Regions from separate parts of the Bradyrhizobium ontarionense genome, predicted to be linked through region 2. Evidence: predicted binding sites of a transcription regulator. Region 2 holds the regulator's gene; the other holds the start of a gene.
What was found. The regulator PhoB, encoded in region 2, activates phosphate uptake and scavenging genes when phosphate is short. The targets are predictions, from matches to a motif close to TGTCATNNANCTGTCAT.

Region 1: LQG66_RS33445 (LTA synthase family protein) is a predicted target of PhoB. The motif match lies at 4,230-4,246, and genes of this name have one in related genera.

The regions. Positions count from the first base shown of each region.
Region 1 is NZ_CP088156.1:7,611,654-7,618,010, forward strand. Features, by position in the region: gene LQG66_RS33420 (SDR family oxidoreductase) at 1-581, shown strand, start outside; gene LQG66_RS33425 (hypothetical protein) at 581-880, shown strand; gene LQG66_RS33430 (response regulator transcription factor) at 912-1,553, opposite strand; gene LQG66_RS33435 (sensor histidine kinase) at 1,550-2,980, opposite strand; gene LQG66_RS33440 (DUF2380 domain-containing protein) at 3,177-4,121, shown strand; gene LQG66_RS33445 (LTA synthase family protein) at 4,326-6,032, shown strand; gene LQG66_RS33450 (rhodanese-like domain-containing protein) at 6,159-6,357, shown strand, end outside.
Region 2 is NZ_CP088156.1:3,459,414-3,472,381, forward strand. Features, by position in the region: gene cybH (Ni/Fe-hydrogenase, b-type cytochrome subunit) at 1-385, opposite strand, end outside; gene LQG66_RS15645 (nickel-dependent hydrogenase large subunit) at 401-2,191, opposite strand; gene LQG66_RS15650 (hydrogenase small subunit) at 2,213-3,304, opposite strand; gene LQG66_RS15655 (nickel-dependent hydrogenase large subunit) at 3,542-4,981, opposite strand; gene LQG66_RS15660 (NADH-quinone oxidoreductase subunit B family protein) at 4,978-5,994, opposite strand; gene LQG66_RS15665 (HoxN/HupN/NixA family nickel/cobalt transporter) at 6,048-7,151, opposite strand; gene LQG66_RS15670 (trypsin-like serine protease) at 7,326-8,645, opposite strand; gene phoB (phosphate regulon transcriptional regulator PhoB) at 8,744-9,451, opposite strand; gene phoU (phosphate signaling complex protein PhoU) at 9,468-10,184, opposite strand; gene pstB (phosphate ABC transporter ATP-binding protein PstB) at 10,219-11,040, opposite strand; gene pstA (phosphate ABC transporter permease PstA) at 11,037-11,912, opposite strand; gene pstC (phosphate ABC transporter permease subunit PstC) at 11,916-12,914, opposite strand.

The sequences.
Region 1 (6,357 bases), 4.1 Mb from region 2:
TCACCGAGCTGCCGATCGACCAGTTCCGTCATCAGATGGAGGTCAACGTGATCGGACCCGTGATCGCGACCCAGGCCTTCGCCCCGCTGCTCGGGACCGATCCCGCGATGACGGGACCGCGGGGGCGGATCGTGATGATCAGCTCGGTCGCGGGCCGCAACGGCAATCCGCTGCTGGCGCCGTATTCGACCTCCAAGCATGCGGTCGAGGGCCTGTCGGAGAGCCTGCGCCGCGAACTGATGCTGTTCGGCATCGACGTCATCATCGTCGCGCCCGGCGCGGTGAAGACGCCGATCTGGGCCAAGGCGGAGGAGGTCGACCTCTCGCCGTACCAGAGCTCGCCGTTCTTGCCGGCGCTACAGAAGATTCGCGGCTTCATGCTGAATCTGGCCAAGACCGGCCTGCCGGCCGAAACGATCGCCGGGCGGGTGTACGAGGCGCTCACCTCTCCGGCGCCCAAGGTGCGCTACGAGATCGCGCCCGATGCGCTGCGGCAGTTGATCGTGCGCGCGCTTCCCAAGCGGACGGTCGACCGCATCATCGCCAAGCGGCTCGGTTTGATGCCGGCGACGAAGGCCTGATGCCGGCAGTGACGACGATCGGCAAGACCCAGGCGGAGCTGATCCGCCTGGTCGAGGAGGCGATCCGCGAGCAGCCGGGATGCGAGACCGCGCGCGTGCCGGCCATCCAGGGCATCGACGTGCGCAGCGGCCGCAACTGGGAGATTCCGCACGTCGTCCTCGGCGACAGCCTGATCAGCGACGTCGACCGCGCCGTCATGAGCGTGCAGCGCCGGCTGGGGCGGGAGTTTCACCTGGTTGACGAGCCTGACGCCCTGGAAACGCAACAGCTGCCGCACATCACGTCAGGCGACTCCTGACGCCCCTTGCGGCCACGGGCGTCTTCCGGGCTCATGTCAGCAGGCCCTGGCGCAGCGCCAGCCGCACCAGCTCGATGTCGGTGGCGACGCCGAGCTTGTCCTTGATCAGGGAATGCAGATTGGCGACCGTTTTCGGGCTCAGATGGAGAGCGGTGGCGATCTCCTCCGTGGTCCGTTCCGCCAGCAGCATCTGCATCACCTCGAATTCGCGCGCGGTGAGCACGTCGGCGGCGGCGGTCTCGCCGGAGAGCCGGCTGAGCGCGAGCTCGTGATCGATGTCGGGGCTGATCGCGATGGCGCCGCCGAGCACGTCCATGACGGCGCGCACCAGCGTCTCCGGCGGGCTGCTCTTGGTGACATAGCCGCGGGCGCCGGCGCGGATCGCCTGCACCGCGAATCCCGCATTCTCATGCATCGTGAAGACGAGGATGCGGGCGCTGCGATCCCATTGCCGGATACGCCGGATCGCCTCGATGCCGCCGACCCCCGGCATGCTCAGATCCATGATCACGAGATCGGGTCTGACCTCCTTGAACAGCCGGTAGGCATCTGCGCCGTCCGATGCTTCGGCGACCACGCGCAGCCCCGGCTGCTTCTGCAGCATCGACCGATAGCCCTCGCGAACGACGGCATGGTCGTCGACCAGCATGATGGTGCCGCCCGGGCTCGTCATGCCGCGCACGCGGTTGCCGGCTGCGTCTCCGTGCCCGAGAAGTCGGGCGAGGCCGGGAGAGGAATGACGACACGGAGCTGCGCGCCGCCGTCGGTTGCCGCCTCGAAGCTCATGCGGCCCCCCAGCGACGCGACGCGCTCGCGCATGCCGAGCAGGCCCATGCCGGCTTTGCCGACGGCCTCGCTCGCGGGGCCGTCGTTCTCGACGGTGAGTGCGATCTGGTCCGCCGCTGCGCCGTCGCCGGCGCCATCCTGCAGCGCGAGCTGCAGCAGGACGCGGGTGGCGCCGGCGTGCTTGGCGGCATTGGTGAGCGCCTCCTGGGCGATGCGATAGAGGCTGACGGCGATGGCGTCGGGGACTCGATCGACGCGGCCGGACAGGCCGATCTCGAACCGGGTGCGTCCGCGCTGCCTCCTGTTCCACCCCGCGACCAGGCCTTCGAGGCTCGCGGCCAGGCCGAGCTCGTCGACGTCGGGCGGGCGCAGCCGCACCAGCGTGCCGCGCAGCGTCTCCATCATCCCGGTCGCGGTGCGGGCAATGCTGTCGCATTCGGCGATGAGATCGGGGCAATCCTGCGCGGCGCTCTGGCGGATCGAGGCTGCGAGCGCGCGGATCGCAGCCAGCGACTGCCCGAATTCGTCGTGCAGTTCGCGCGCGAGATGACGGCGCTCGTCGTCCTGCAGCGCAATGAGACGCCGGGTCAATTCGCTGCGCTGGGCCAGCGCCGTCTGCAGGCCTTCAGCGAGCTGGTTGAAGGCGTCGCGGATCGCCGAGAGTTCGGCGAGGTCGAACGGCGGCAGCCGCGCCGACAGATCGTTGGCCGCGATCCGCTCCAGCCCGGCGCGGATCAGCCGTGTCGGGCGCAACGCGCGCGCCAGCGCCGCGTGGGCGAGCACGCACAGCAGCACGAGTGCCGTTCCGAGCACGGGCAGCAGCCGGCTGAGCTCGCGCCAGGCGTCGGCGGTCATCACGCCGGCGTCGATCCACACCACCGCATCGCCGGTCCGGCCGTCGCGGAGCTGCACAGGCCGCGCCGCTTCCCGGCCGGGATCGAACACCCGTCGGTACAGCATCGCGAACATGCGGGGCGGATCGTCCGTCCGGGCTTCGGCGCCGCCGCAGATGCGCTGCACGATCTGGCCGTCGACGCCGCGATAGGCGATGCACAGGCTGGGCCCCATCGCCGCAGCCGCGACCGCATCGAGGTCCGGGAAGCCGGCCGGCGGGCTGTTGACCCAGTGCATCTTGCTCTGCTGCAGTTGCAGCGTTCGGGCCGTGATCTCGGCGATCCGTTCGTTGCGCGCGTGCGCCGACCGGTCGATGTCGAACAGGACATAGGCGGAGATGGCTGCGAAGCAGAGCGCCGCCACCAGCGCTATCCGCAGGGTCAGGCGGTATTTGAGGTCGTAGCGGGCGAAGGTCCACATCTCTCACGCCTTTCGAACGCAGACGATGGCGAGGCCGGCCGCCATCTAACGGCAGAACCGGCGCGGCAGAAAGCGTGTCCGCCGGATCGCCGCGCCGTCGTGAAATTTTCCCGTGCCTGATCGGGACCGGGCCCGGTTCAGCCGTGACGGAGCGCGTCTAGCATTGTGCCGTGCAACACTTCGCCATGGGGCTCTCATGACAAGCTTTCGCTCTTTCAGTCGTCTTGCTCTGGCCGCGCTGATGCTGAGCGCCGGCACCGTCCGCGCCGCCGCCGACGACGATAGCCCGGCCGTGATGGTCGACGATTTCAGCTATCTTGACACCTCCGGCGAGCCGTCCGACCAGACCGCGGTGCATCAGCGGCGGCTGGAGGCCTTCATCGCCGCGCTCAGGCGCGACGTCGCGGCCGACGCGCGCCTGCGCCTCGTCAGTCCCGCCTGCGGCGCCTCATGTCCGGCAGCCGATGCACCGCCTGCGGCCCGGCTGCACATGGCCGCAGACGCCGGCGCCGGCGTCGTGATCACCGGCGGCGTGCAGAAGCTCTCGACCCTGGTGCAATGGGCGCGGGCATCGGCGATCGAAGTCGCGTCCAACCGCGTGCTGTTCGACAAGATCTTCACTTTCCGTGGCGACTCGGACGAGGCCTGGGAGCGCGCCGAGATGTTCGTCTCGCGCCAGGTGCGCGATGCGCTGGCAACGCCGCAGCCGATCCGGCTGGCGCTGCTGCCGTTCGAGCTCGACGATACCAGCGCCGGTGCCGCGCTCGGCGAGACCGAGACCGACCGCAAGGAGCTGCAGGCGGCGACCGATGCGGTGCGGCAGCTCCTGGAGCAGTCCGGACGCTACCGTCTCGTGGACGCTGCCGCCGCGGTGACGCCGGGGCAGCCGTTGCGCGATTGCGAGGCGTGCGAAGCGAACATCGCACGCGGGCTCGGCGCGCAGCAGTCGCTGCTCGGGATCGTGAGGCGGATCGGCCGCACCGAGTACATCATCGGCTTCCGCGTCCGCCAGGCCGACACCGGCGCGCCTGTCGCTGTGGGAGACAGCGGGCTGCGCCTCGGCGCCAATTATTCCTGGGGCCGCGGCGCGGTGCGCCTGGTGCGCGAGCGGCTGCTCGACAATGGCGGCTCCGAACGCTGATCGGCGGCAGCTGCCGTGGCGGCCGCAGGGATTGGAGCGGCGGTCGGGCCGCTCCGTGCCGCGATGCCGGACGATCGGCATTCCGCGCGAGTCCGGCTGTTGTTATTTGTGACGATTTGATTACGTTCGGATGACAGGATAGGGCGTCCCTGATCTGCCGGCATGCGCCGGCGAAGGGCATTCCCGTCCGACCATCGCCGCCGCATGTCGCTGACCCCCAATCACGAACCGATCACGACGCTCGCCGGCGAGAACGCGGCGCGCTCCGCCGTCGTACGGCTGTCGGCGGTCGCCGCCCCGCACGTCGCGGCGCTGGCGCTGATGCTGCACACGGAGAACGATTTCGGCTCGCGGCTCGGCTTCGTGCTGGCCTGGGGCATCCTGAACGGCTTCTGGCTGGTGCTGCTGCGGCGGCCGGCGGTGTCGGGCGCGCTGGCGCTGACCATGGTCGTCGTGCTGGTGCTGCTGTCGCAGCTGAAGCACGCGGTGGTCCAGATGACCGCCAACTTCGTCGACGTGATGATCATCGATCACGACAGCGCGGCGTTCCTGTTCACGATCTTTCCCAACCTGAAGCTCTCGGTCATGGTGGCGGCCGCGGTGGTGCTGCCGCTGATGGGCCTGTTGTGGTGGGTCGATCCCTATCGGATCGCGCGGCTGCCGGCGCTGGCGTGCAAGCTCGCCTGCCTCGCCGCGCTGACGCTCTATTCGCTCAACTGGCGCGACGAGGCCTGGCGCGGCTATTACGACGACGGCTATCTGTCCAAATTCGCGCGCTCCGGCGTCACCGCGGTGTCGGATTTCCTCGCCAATGGCTTCATGGAGTCGGATGCCACGGCGGATCGCCGGCTGGCCGCCGCGATCCCTGACTCCTGCCATCCGGCCGGCCGGCGACCGAACATCGTGCTGATCCACGACGAGTCGAGCTTCGACATCCGTTCGGCCCCCGGCATCAAGGTGCCCGCCGGCTACGGCAGCCATTTCAAGTCCTTCGACGGCAAGGCGCGCCGGTTCATGGCCGAGAGCAATGGCGGGCCGAGCTGGTTCACCGAGTACAACGTGCTGGCCGGCCTGTCGTCGCGCTCGTTCGGCCGCTTCGCCTATTTCGTGACGCGGATCGCCGCCGGCCGCGTCGAGCGCGGGCTGCCGCTCGCGCTGCGCCAATGCGGTTATGACACCGCTTCGATCTATCCCGCCCATGGTGCTTTCATGAGCGCGCGCAGCTTCCAGACCACGATGGGCGTGGAGCGCTTCCTGGATGCGCGGGATCTCAGTGCCAAGGGCGTCGAGCCCGATGGATTTTTCTACGATGCCGCGCTCGACCTGATGCAGCAGCAGAAGTCCAAGCCGCTGTTCATGTTCGTCTATCTCGCCGCCAATCACTTCCCCTGGGAGACGACGTTTCGGCCCGACCTGACGCCGTCCTGGCGCGCGCCGGGCAATCTGCCCGCGATCGACGAATATCTGCGCCGGCAGGCCATGAGCGCCTCGGACTATCAGCGCTTCGTGGCCAGCCTGAAGAAGCGCTTCGGCGACCAGCCGTTCCTGATCGTTCGCTATGGCGACCATCAGCCGGAGTTCTCGCCGCACATCCTCGATCCCGCGCTCGGCGAGGCCGGCATCGGCCGGAAGCTCGAGAGCTATGATCCGCGCTACTACGCAACCTATTACGCTGTTGACGCCGTCAATTTCGAGCCGCGCCAGAGCGCGGTCGTGATGGACACGATCGATGCCGCCTACCTGCCGCTGGTCACCTTGGAGGCGGCCGGCATTCCGCTCGATCCGTCGTTCGCCGAGCAGAAGGACATCATGCTGCGCTGCAAGGGCGTGTTCTATGCCTGCGGCGACGGCGCCGAAGCCCGCCGATTCAACCGCATGCTGATCGACGCCGACCTGATCCGGGGATTGTAGAGCAGGCCCAGGCGGAATCCTGGCCGCTCGCATGAGGCCACCGCACGCCTTGAATCGTCCGATCGCAGGATTGCCCGCGGTGCCGTGCTGGGCTACCCGTTCGCTCGTTCAAATGGGAGGTTCGACATGTCCACATCAGTCAAAGAGATGCTGGCCGCCGCCAATGCCGCGGTTCCGAAGATCACTCCGGCCGAGGCGCAGGCCATGATCGCCAAGGGCAACACGCTCGTGGTCGACGTGCGCGACGCGCCGGAGGTCGAGAAGAGCGGCAAGATCGCGGGCGCGGTGCACGTCTCGCGCGGCATGCTCGAGTTCCGTGCCGATC
Region 2 (12,968 bases):
GCAGCACTTCCTTCCAGAACTGCTTGCGATGCACCGGGATGTAGAAGATCTGCCGGGAGTGGTGGTTGCCGACGAAGGCCCAGAAGATGCGGGCGAGGAAGAACACCGCCAGCACCTGTCCGGCCGCAAAATGGGCAAAGCGGATATAGCCCATCACGAAGTTCGCCGACGCCTCCCCCGACACCGTCGGCAGCGGCGTCCCGATCAGATAGCCGGTCACCATCAGAACAATGATCGCGAACGCGTTGACCCAGTGGCAGATGCGCACCGGCGCTTCGTAGACATAGACCGTGGGCCGGCCGACCGCATGCTCGCCGGCGCCGTCGGCCGCGATCGCGGCGATGTCCGTCCCCGACTCGGGCGGTCGTGCAACTGCATCCATCATGACCCTTCTCCCGTGCTACCTGACCTTGACCTTGGCCAGTTCCTGGCCATCCGGACTCATGACGTGCGTCGAGCAGGCCAGGCACGGATCGAAGGAATGGATCGTGCGCAGGATCTCCAGCGGCTGCTCGGGATTGGCCATCGGGGTGTTCATCAGCGACGCCTCGAAAGCGCCGATGTTGCCCTTCGGATCGCGCGGCGAACCGTTCCAGGTCGTCGGCACGACGCACTGGTAGTTGTCGATCTTGGTGTCCTTGATCTTGATCCAGTGCGCGAGCGCGCCGCGCGGCGCCTCGGTGAAGCCGACGCCCTTGGCCTCCTTCGGCCAGCTCTCGGGCTTCCATTTGTCGACATTCGCAGTCGAGCTGTCGCCGGCCTTGATGTTGGCGATCAGCTTGTCCTGGAAGTAGCGCATCTGCCGTCCGGCCCAGACCGATTCCAGCGCACGCGCCGCGGTGCGGCCGAGCGTCGAGAACAGCGCCGTCAAAGGCAGGTCGAGATCCCTCAGGAACTTGTCGACGGGATCCTTGAACTCCGCCTTGTTCTGCGCATAGCCGACCACCCAACGCGCGAGCGGACCGACCTCCATCGCATGCCCCCGCCAGCGCGGCGCCTTGATCCAGGAATATTTGCCGCCCTCGTCGAGCTCCTTGATGTCGGTCTTGGTGCCCTTGGCATTGGGACCGAGCACGTAGTTCGGCTCGGTGATGCCGTCCCAGGGATGCAGCCCCTTGGTCTCGTCGGGGTATTTGTACCAGGAGTGAACCACGAACTCCTGGATCTCGTCGGGATTGGCGTGATCGACCGGAAATACCTCGGACAGATTGCCGTTGATGATCGCGCCCCGCGGCAGCTTCAGGCTCTTCGCGGAATAGTCGTTCGCATGCTCGGGTACGTCGCCATAGGCGAGGACGCTCTTGCCGGACAGGCCACCGCCATAGAGCCAATCCTTGTAGAACGAGCCGATCGCCGCGACGTCGGGAAGATAGACCATCTCGTTGAACTCGATCAGGCGATCGATGATCGAGGAGACGAGGTTCAGCCGCTCGATGTTGATGGCTCCGACAGCTCCGGTGCCGTCGATGTTGATCGGACATGGCACGCCGCCCACCAGCCAGTTCGGGTGCGGGTTCTTGCCGCCGAAGATGGTGTGGATCTTGACGATCTCCTTCTGGAAATCGAGCGCCTCGAGATAGTGGGCCACCGCCATCAGATTGGCTTCGGGCGGCAGCTTGTAGGCCTTGCTACCCCAATATCCATTCTTGAACGGGCCGAGCTGCCCCGACTCGACGAACTTCCTGAGGCGGGTCTGCAGGTCCCTGAAATAGCCGGGCGACGACAGCGGCCAGCTCGAGATCGACTGCGCCAGCGTCGAGGTGGCCTTCGGATCGGCCGAGAGCGCCGACACCACATCGACCCAGTCGAGCGCGTGCAGATGATAGAAATGCACGACGTGATCGTGCACCTGCAGCGCAAGCTGCATGAGGTTGCGGATCGAGTTGGCATTTTCCGGGATGGTGATGCCGAGCGCGTTCTCGACGGCGCGCACCGATGTGAGCGCGTGCGTTCCGGTGCAGACGCCGCAGATCCGCTCGGTGAAGGCCCAGGCGTCACGCGGATCACGGTTCCTGAGGATCACCTCGATGCCGCGCCACATTGTGCCGGTGGAAACCGCATTGCGGATGACATTGTCGGAGTCGACATTGACCTCGACCCGCATGTGTCCCTCGATGCGGGTGACGGGATCGACGACAATGCGCTTACCGGAATTGTCAAGATTGAAGCCGTTAGGGGTCTGGATGCCCATCGTTGCCTGCCCTGAATTCGATTAATGATCTTGTTTGGCGTCGTCGCGCTTGGTGGCTAGCCGTTTGACGGCCGTCACCGCTGCATGCGCCGCGACTGCCGCGCCCACCGTGCCGGCGGCAACCATGCCGACCTGGTCGGCGTTGCGCTCGATACCAAACTGCTTGATGTTGGTGAGGCGGTCGTAGAACGAGCCCTTGTCCCAGAAGCCGTCCTCGGAGCAGCCGATGCATCCGTGGCCCGACTGGATCGGGAACGACACGCCGCCGTTCCAGCGCACCGTCGAGCAGGCGTTATAGGTGGTCGGGCCCTTGCAGCCCATCTTGTAGAGGCAGTAGCCCTTGCGCGCGGCCTCGTCGTCCCACTCCTCGACGAACTGGCCGGCGTCGAAATGCGGGCGGCGATAGCACTTGTCGTGGATGCGCTGCGAGTAGAACATCTTCGGCCGGCCCTGGCGGTCGAGCTCGGGTAGCTTGCCGAAGGTGGTGATGAAGGTGACGACGCCGGTCATCACTTCCGCGATTGGCGGACAGCCCGGCACCTTGATGATGGGCTTGTTGGTGATCACCTTGTCGATCGGCGTGGCCTGCGTCGGATTCGGCTTCGCCGCCTGGACGCAGCCCCAGGACGCGCAGGCGCCCCAGGCGATGATCGCCATCGCGTCCTCGGCCATCAGCTTCAGCTTCTCAACGAACGGCTTGCCGCCGTCGATGCAGAACATGCCGCCCTCGTTCAGCGGCGGGTTGCCCTCGACCGCGAGAATGTACTGGCCCTTGTACTTCGCGCGCGTCTCTTCGAGGATGGCCTCCGCCTGATGGCCGGCCGCCGCCATGATGGTGTCGTCATAGTCGAGCGAGATCATCGACAGCACGGCATCCTTCACCAGAGGATGCGCCGAGCGAATGAAGCTCTCGGAGCAGCAGGTGCATTCGAGCCCATGCATCCAGATGACGGGCGTGCGCGGCTTGGTCTCGAGCGCATTGGCGATGCGGCTGGCGGCGAGCGGGCCGAGGCCGAGGCTCGTCGCGGTCAGACTGCAGAACTTGTGAAAGCTGCGTCGCGTGATGCCCTGACGCCTGATGACGCTGTAGAACGTTTCCGTCGCCGCGCCCATGAGTCCTCCCCCTATGATCACCTTGGCAACCGTTATGGTCGCTATCTGACAGGAGGAGACAGCAAGAAGCAGGCCAGCATCAAAGCCGGATTTGAATCACAATGATTCCAGATGCTTGGAGCGAACACATCGACGCGACAGGACAAATACGACCCGGTCTGACGTGACGATCGGAAATCACGCGCTTTGCACCCGACAAGTTTGTTACCGCCTGTTGCTCGGCTGTTTGCAGTGCGTTCAATGCGCGGTGCACACCATGCACGGATCGAACGATCTGACGACATGCTGGATGCCGACAGCGCGCGCACCGGCCGCGCCGACCTCGGTGCCGACGAGCGCCTGCTCGAGCGGACCTGCGATGCCGCCGGCATCGCGCGGCGAAAAATTCCAACTGGTCGGCGCGATGATCTGATAGCGCTCGATGCGGCCGGAGCGCACCGCGAGCCAATGGCCGAGGCTGCCCCGCGCCGCCTCTACGAGACCAACGAAGTTGCCATCCGCCGTGTCGCCGCTATTCAGGCAGAACGGCTCGTTGAGACGCAGCGCCTTGATCCAGCCTTCGATCGAAAGCGCAAGCTGCGCCGTCTCGATCAGCCGGGCAATCACGCGATTGCGGACATTGCTGCCGTCAGCGGCGAGCAGCGCCGTGATCAGCGGCTGACCGTCCACCGCCTGTCTCGCTAGTGCGCCAACCTCGACGGGCTGACCGGCCAGGCGCGGCGCCTTGCACCAGCTGTAGGCGTCCGCCTTGTCGGCATCCGGCACGGTGCGGCTCTCGGCCGGATCGAGCGAGGTCTCGCGCATCCAGGCGTGCGAGACGTCCTCGGTGATCCGGTCCGACGGCAGAGCTTCGACCTCTCCGTTGCTCGCGCGAATACCGGCGCGAAAACGAGCGCCGTCCGAATCGTGGTAGGCGCCGAAACTCATCAACAGGCCCGGACCCTTGCCGAGATCGGCGAGAGACAGCGCATCGGCGACAGCGAGGAAATGCGCAAAGTCGCCACCGCGACCGTCGCGCCAGCGGTCGAGCTCGTCCGGTGTCGACAAGGCAACCACGTTCTCGAGCTTGTCGGCGAACATCACGCGTTCGAGGAAGCCGCGAAACGATGCCGCGATCGCATTCAGCCGGATGCGCTCGCCAAGCTCGATCGCGCGCGTGGTCCCGCCCGGCTGGAACGCAAGGCTATGCGGCCATTTTCCGGCGATCACGCCCATGATCTCCAGCAGCCGCGCCCGCGCCGGCAGCGCCTCACGCGCCGCACTTCCTTTGGTCGCGGTAAAGCGCTCGGCCGCAGCGCCATGCCAAGCCTGCGACGCATAGGCCTCGCGGGCGAAGTCTGGCATGAAGAAGATATAGAAATGCGTCAGGTGATCCGCCGCGTTCTCGGCCGCATGGGCGATGTTGGTTGCGAGCACGCCGTTCGGCGCGGTCGCGACGCCCATGGCCTGGCGCAACGCGCCTGCCGCTGCGATCGACTGCGACACCGAGCAGATGCCGCAGATGCGCGGTGCGATCACCAGGGCATCGAGCGGCGGACGCCCCTCCAGGATCTGCTCGAAGCCGCGATAGAGCGGCGCGGTGACTTCCGCGCGCGCCACGCGGCCTTGCTCGATGTCCAGCCGGACCTCGAGATCTCCTTCGACGCGGTTGAACGGGCCGACCGTGATCCGCGTCATGAGCTGCGCTTGTCGCCCGAGCGGCTCGGCGGCACCACGACGTGGTCGGCCGTCGCGTTGACGCGGACGCGCCGCGGCGTCGCGGACTTCGACAGCGCCGCGAGCGCCACGAACCAGGCCTTGGGCATGTCGGTCGGCAGGCCGACGGGAATGCCCGCAAGCTTCGCGGTCTGCAGATAGTTCTGCGCACTCTCGAAGCCGGGCGAGGTGCAGGCGATGCAGGCATAGCCGCCCTTGGTGCAGGAGCCGCCGCCGTTCCACGAGCGCTGATTGCAATCGCCGACGGCCTGGGTGGCACGACAGCCGAGATGCTCCATCAGGCAGCCCCGCTCCGACATCGTCTCCGCGCTTGCCTTGAATTCATAGAACTCGTTGCGCGAGCAGCCGTGATGGGCGAGGTGATTGGCGATGAATGTCGGCCGGCCGAAACCATCGAGCTCTCTCGCGGTGAGGTCGCCGTTGGTGAGGGCGAGCAGGCTTTCCATCATCCAGCCCGGATGCGGGGCACACCCTGCGACATTGATCACCGGCAGCCCACGCTTCGAACGGAAGCTGGCGCCGAGCGCGCCGCCGACGTCGCTGCCCTCGAACTGCAGCCCGACGGCGTCTGTCGGGTTGACACCGGCCGCGGGAATCCCGCCATAGGCAGCACAGCTGCCGACGGCGACGACATAGTCCGCCAGCGGCGCAAGATCGAGCAGCCAGTGATAGATCGAGCGGTTGGTGCCTGCGAGCATGTTGAAGCGGCCAGTCAGGCCCGGCCCGCGTGCCACCGAACCTTCGAGCACGAGCAGGTCGAGTCGCTCGCGGCCGTCCCGGATCGCCTCAAGCAGGTCGACGACTTCGTCGCCGGTCTGCTCGCTGACCGAGGGGTGCCATACCAGATCGATGCCGGACTGGCGCAGCTCGTCGAACCAGCCGGAGGCGCCGCTTTCCAGGATCGACATGGTGCAGCCGCCGCAGCTCGCGCCCTGCAACCACAGCATCCGCGTCATCGTACCGGAGCCGTCCATCGTGAGCGTTCCATCCCAATCTCGGCCTGTCGCGTTCCGTCGGGCCGGCCGATTTAGCCCTTCAGCGGAAACGCCGGCAAGCGCGCCGCAACCGAAGGCGATGGCTTGCGCTGACGGCGCATGACGATGATGGCACCGATCCAGGCGGCGGGAAACAGACACGCCACCACGATACCGAGATTGGCCAGATAGCCATTCAGCGCGGCCGCCGTATCCCAAGGCCCGCCCGAGAGGCCGAGTTGCGGCCCGACAAGACTGAAGGCCTCGGCGCTGCCGATCACCAGAGCGATGGCGACCGATGCGCCGGTGATCACGAGATTATAACGGAGCTTGCGCACGGGATCGGTGAGCGCCCAGCGGTAGGCCCCGGCCATCAGCATGCTGTCAGCGGTATCCACAGTGGCCATCGCGGCGGCGAACAGCGCCGGGAACACCAGCACGTGAGCGAGACTGGCGCCCCGCGCGGCCTCGGTGGCCGACAGGCTCAACAGACCAATCTCGCTCGCGGTATCGAAGCCGAGGCCGAACAGGACGCCGAGCGGATACATGTGCCAGGCACGGCCGACCATGCGCAACAGCGGACGCAGCAGGCGGATCAGGAGGCCGCCTCCCGCGCGCCCGGCCTTGTCGGCATCACCTTGCGACGGCTGTTCGGCATGCGGCTGCGCGGACCGACGCCAGAGATTGATGAGCAGAACGAGATTGGCGCAGGCGATCAGCAGCAGGAAGACCGATGATACGGCTGTGCCGATCACCCCGCCGATCACCCTGACGGCGCTTTCGTCATTCATCAGCCCGGCGCCGGCGACGAGGCTCAACACGACCGTCGCAATGACGACGACGCTGGAATGACCGAGCGCGAAGTAAAGACCGGCAGCGCGCGGCGCGTCGCCGTCCTGCACGAGCTTTCTCACCACATTGTCGATCGCCGCAATGTGGTCGGCATCGACCGCATGGCGCAATCCGAGCAGCCAGGCCAGCATGGCGGTGCCGACAATGGCCGGACGGTCCGCATAGAGGGCGACCGCCCAGGCCCAGGCAAGGCCGTTGGCCGCCACCAGCCCCACAGCCAGGACCGCATTCCCCTGCGCCTGCCCCCGCCGCCGGAACAGCGCGGGCCGCGGGCCGTGGGGATGATCAATTGGAACAATCGTCATACGCTGGAGAGAGCAAGAGACGCGCCAGTTCGCCGTGGGCCCAGCCTCCAGGCCGAAAGCCGCGCGGAATCAAGGGGAGCAGGGCCTTCGATCGCGGATCGGCGTCCTCGATTGGCAAGCCGCTATCCGGTCACGCGCAGACAATGACCAGCCGCACGCCTTGATCACGCATCGTCAACGTGCAGATGCCCTCCTCTCCGCCACGATCTCACTCCGAACCGCCGCCTCGAACTGGCTCGCGGGTGCGGCGAACATCAATCGCGTCTCCTCGTGGAAGGCCGAGAAGATACCGACCACGGCCGGCTCGCCGCCGACCTCGGCCAGGATCGGCGAGCCCGAATAGCCGAAATTCGCCAGGCAATGGACGGTCAGCAGCCGGGCGTCCCTGGTCATGTCGGCGCGGCAGTTGCGCTGTCCGGTCGGCGAATAGCGCCGCTCCTGGCCGTAGCCGATCTCCGAGATCGTGCCTGCCTTGGTCGCTGCCGCGAGATCGTCGCGCGTGAGCGCCTTCACCGCCACCGGCCTCGACGGCAGATCGTCCTTCAGCACGATGAGCGCCCAGTCTGACGGCGAGCGATCGAGCGACCATTTGTCGTGCTGGGTCGGGACGAAGTCCGGGGCCACGATCAGGCGGTCTGCGACCGAGGACGCGGCTGGCGTGCCCCTGTTCATGCCGGCCAGGAAGCGGACGTTGCCGGGGCTGACCTGCGCGACCCCGTTGAACACGCAGTGTGCGGCGGTGAGCACGACGCGCGGAGCCACCAACGTGCCGGTGCACCAGCCGCCGGTGCTGTATTGCGCGACGGTGACCACGCCGATCGACGACGCCGGCCAGGATGTGGGATCGACGACCTCGCCGATGTGCCGATCGAGCCCGAGCAACTCTCCCGGCCTGGGGCTGGCGATGCCGGCGTCGGCCGATTCGAATTTCGGCTTCCAGTTGGCGATGATGGTCTCAGCCTGCCGCCGCTGCGCTTCGCTCAGCTTGACCCGCTGCACGTCGCGGCCGGCCGACCTCACCCCGTTGCGGCCGGCCATCACCAGCCAGGCGTAGCCCTGAACCGGATCCTGCTGCACCGATCGGCCGTCGAGCATCATCAGCCCGAGCATGTACTGCGACTGGGCGAAGCCCTGCGCAGCCGCGCGGGTGAACCAGCGTGCGGCCTCGCCGTAATCACAGGCAACGCCCTCACCATTGACGTAGGCGATGCCGAGATAATGCTGGGCGACGGCAAGCCCCTGATCCGCGGCCTTGCGATACCAGGCCAGCGCCTCGGCGGGGTTGCGCGGCTGGCCCCAGCCGAACGCGGACATGAAGCCGAGATCGAACTGCGCCCGCGCATCGCCCTTCCGCGCCAGCGGCGTGAGCCGACGCAGCGCCGCCGCATGCTCGCCGCTGCCGGCGGCGGCAACCGCTTCGTCGAGCTCGGCGGCCGAGGCGCCCACCACGGCGCCGAGCACCATGGCGAGACATATGATGATCGTCTTGATCAAGGGCGTCCGCTGGGACCGAAGACACTTCTGATGAGGCGCCCACCCAAAATGATCAAGACGGCATCGGCGTGGCGGAAAGCAGTCCGCCGCCTCCTTAATCAGGCCTGCTCGATCTTGGCAAAGCGATCGTCCAGGGCGTAGCCGGCCCCGCGCACGGTGCGGATCGGATCCTGCTCACGCCCGGGATTGAGCAGCTTGCGCAAGCGCCCGATGTGAACGTCCACGGTCCGCTCGTCGATGTAGATGTCGCGGCCCCAGACGCTGTCGAGCAGCTGCTCGCGGCTGAACACGCGGCCCGGATGCTCCAGGAAGAATTCGAGCAGCCGGTACTCGGTCGGGCCGAGATCGATCGGCCTGCCGGAGCGCGCCACGCGGCGCTTCTCGCGGTCGAGCTCGATGTCGCCATAGGTGAGCACGGTGGCGAGCCGCTCGGGGCTGGCGCGCCGCAGCAGACCCTTCACGCGGGCCAGCAGCTCGGGCACCGAGAACGGCTTGACGATGTAGTCGTCGGCGCCGGTCGCGAGCCCGCGCACGCGCTCACTCTCCTCGCCGCGCGCGGTCAGCATGATGATCGGCAGCTGCCTCGTCTCCGGCCGCGCCCGCAGCCGCCGGCACAGCTCGATGCCGGAGAGGCCCGGCAGCATCCAGTCGAGCACGACGAGATCCGGAATACGCTCCTTCAGCCGCGTGTCGGCCTCGTCGCCGCGCGCCACGGTCTCGACCTCGTAGCCCTCGGTCTCGAAATTGTAGCGCAGCAGCGTGGTCAGCGCTTCCTCATCTTCCACCACCAGAATGCGCGCAGCCATGTCTCAAGCGTCTCTCTCAGTTGCCGGGAATCGTGGTCGCAAAGCTCGTCATGTCGCCCTTGGGGCGCTTGTCCGTGATCTGCTGGCCCTCGATCATGTAGAACACCGTCTCCGCGATGTTGGTCGCGTGATCGCCGATCCGCTCGATGTTCTTGGCGCAGAACATCAGATGGATGCAGAACGAGATGTTGCGCGGATCCTCCATCATGTAGGTCAGGAGCTCGCGGAACAAGGACGTGCAGATGGCGTCGACTTCCTCGTCGCCCTTCCACACCGTCATCGCCGCCGGCAGATCATGCGCGGCATAGGCATCGAGCACGGTCTTGACCTGCGACTGCACGAGATCGGTCATGTGCTCGAGCCCGCGGATCAGCTTGAGCGGGTGGAAATCGCTCTCCAGCGCCGCGACACGCTTGCCGATGTTCTTGGCGAGGTCGCCGATGCGCTCCAGATCGGTCGCCACGCGCATCGCGCCGACGATCTCGCGCAGGTCGACCGCCATCGGCTGGCGCCGGGCGATCGTGAGCACGGCACGTTCCTCGATGACGCGCTGCAGCTTGTCGACCTCGGCATCGGTGGCGACCACCTTCTGCCCGAGCGCCACGTCGCGCCGCACCAGCGCATCGACGGAATCGACGATCAGCCGCTCGGCGAGGCCGCCCATTTCCGATACCAGCCGCGTCAGGTCCTGCAGATCGCTGTCGAACGCCTTGGCGGTATGTTCACTGGCCATGATGATCTCCTAGAGGCAATGATGCTGTCCGGCGTCAGCCGAACCGGCCGGTGATGTAGTCCTGGGTCCGCCGATCGCTCGGCGAGGTGAAGATCTTGCTGGTCTCATCGAACTCGATCAGCTCGCCGAGATACATGAAGGCGGTCTTGTCGGAGACGCGCGCCGCCTGCTGCATGTTGTGGGTGACGATCGCGATCGTGTAGTTATCGGACAGCTCCTGGATCAGCTCCTCGACCTTGGCAGTCGAGATCGGGTCGAGCGCCGAGCACGGCTCGTCGAACAGGATCACCTCCGGCCTGACGGCCACGGTGCGCGCGATGCATAGCCGCTGCTGCTGGCCGCCCGACAGCGACAGGCCGGACGCGTTCAGCTTGTCCTTGACCTCGTTCCACAGCGCGCCACCGCGCAGCGCCTTCTCGACGCGGTCGTCCATCTCCGACTTCGAGATCTTCTCGTAGAGGCGGATGCCGAAGGCAATGTTTTCGTAGATCGTCATCGGGAACGGCGTCGGCTTCTGGAACACCATGCCGACCCGGGCGCGCAGCAGGTTCAGATCGAGCTTGGGATCGAGGATGTTGGTGTTGTCGAGCATCAGCTGGCCGGTCGCGCGCTGGCCCGGATAGAGATCGTACATCCGGTTGAAGATGCGCAGCAGCGTGGACTTGCCGCAGCCGGACGGGCCGATGAAGGCGGTCACGCGGTTGGTGCCGAGCGACAGGTTGATGTTCTTCAGCGCCTGGTGCTCGCCATAATAGAAATTGAGATTGCGCGCGATCACCTTGGCCGGGGCGTCCGGCAGCGACTTGGAGGGAATGGCGGCCGTCGGGCTGCTCACGGATACGGACATATCGGTCATTTCGAGCTCCTCTCGGCGCCGAGAATGCGCGCGCCGATGTTCAGGGCCAGCACGGTCAAGGTGATCAGAAGGGCGCCGCTCCAGGCCAGCTGCTTCCAATAGGCATAGGGGCTCTGGACGAAATTGTTGATGGTCACCGGCAGGTTGGCCATGGTCTTGCTGAGGTTCAGGCTCCAGAACTGGTTCGACAGCGCGGTGAACAGCAAGGGCGCGGTCTCGCCGGCGACACGGGCGGTCGCAAGCAGGACGCCGGTGATGAGGCCGGAGCGCGCGGCCCGGTAGGCGATCCGCTTGATCACCAGCGAGCGCGGCAGACCAAGGGCGGAGGCCGCCTCACGCAACGGGTTGGGCACCAGCAGCAGCATGTCCTCGGTGGTGCGCAGCACGACCGGGATCACGATCACGGCGAGCGCGAGCGAGCCTGCGAGCGCCGAGAAGCCGCCCATCGGCACCACCACGGCACCGTAGACGAACAGGCCGATGATGATCGACGGCGCCGACAGCAGGATGTCGTTGATGAAGCGGATCACCGAGGTCAGCCGGTCGTTGCGGCCATACTCGGCGAGGTACGTTCCCGCGAACAGGCCGAGCGGCGCGCCGATGCCGACCCCGATCACGGTCATGATGATGGATCCGACGATCGCGTTGCGCAGGCCGCCTTCCGCGGAGCCGGGCGGCGGCGTGTCGGCGCTGAAGACCTGCAGGCTGAGACCGGCCAGGCCGTTGACGAACAGCGTGAACAGGATCAGGGCAAGCCAGGTCACGCCGAACAAGGCGGCGGCCATGCACAGGCCGCGGATCACGATGTCCCAGCGGCGCCGGCGCGCGTAGATCGGATTGACGGGATTGGCCTGCAAGTCGACCGCGGACATGTGCTATTTCCCCGCCTTGGTTTCGAGCCGCATCAGCATCAGACGCGCCGCCGCGAGCACGAAGAATGTCAGCACGAACAGCAGCAGGCCGAGCAGGATCAGGCTCGACTGGTGCAGTCCGTCGCTCTCCTGGAATTCCGAGGCGATCGCGGCCGAGATGGTCGTGCCCGGCGCAAAGATCGAGGACGAGATCCGGAACGAGTTGCCGATGATGAAGGTGACGGCCATGGTTTCGCCGAGCGCGCGGCCCAGCGCCAGCATGATGCCGCCGATGACGCCGACCCGCGTGTAGGGGATCACGACGCTGCGCACCACCTCCCAGGTGGTGCAGCCGACGCCATAGGCGGCCTCCTTGAGCACCGGCGGCACCGTCTTGAACACGTCGACCGAGATCGCGGTGATGAAGGGCAGCACCATGATGGCCAGGATCAGCGCGGCGTTGAACAGGCTGAGATAGGACGGCGGACCGGCGAAGATGTCCTGCAGCACCGGGATGCCGGCGCACAGATTGATCATGAACGGCTGGAACGTGTAGGCCAGGAACGGGCCCAGCACGAAGAAGCCCCACATGCCGTAAATGATCGAGGGAATGCCGGCGAGCAGTTCGATCGCGATGCCGATCGGACGGCGCAGCCATTGCGGGCACAGTTCAGTGAGGAAGATCGCGATGCCGAGACCGACCGGAATGGCGATCAGCATTGCGACGAAGGAGGTGACCAGCGTGCCGTAGATCGGTCCCAGCGCGCCGAGCACCGGCGGATCGGCCGAGGGCGCCCAGCGCCGCGTCCACAGAAACTCGAAGCCGAATTGCTTCATGGCCGGCCAGGCGCCGACGATCAGCGACAGGATGATGCCGCCGAGGATCAGCAGCACCGAGATCGCGCTGATCCGGGTGATCCAGTAGAAGGTGACGTCGCCGACCTTGAAGGCGTTGAGCGCCCGCGCGCGATCGTAGGGTCCGACGGCGTCCGCAATCTCGCTCGCGTCGCTCTGAACGGCCATGTCTGCCACGCCAGTCCCCTGTTTTTCTGTCACTTAAGGCGCGCCCTGAGGTGG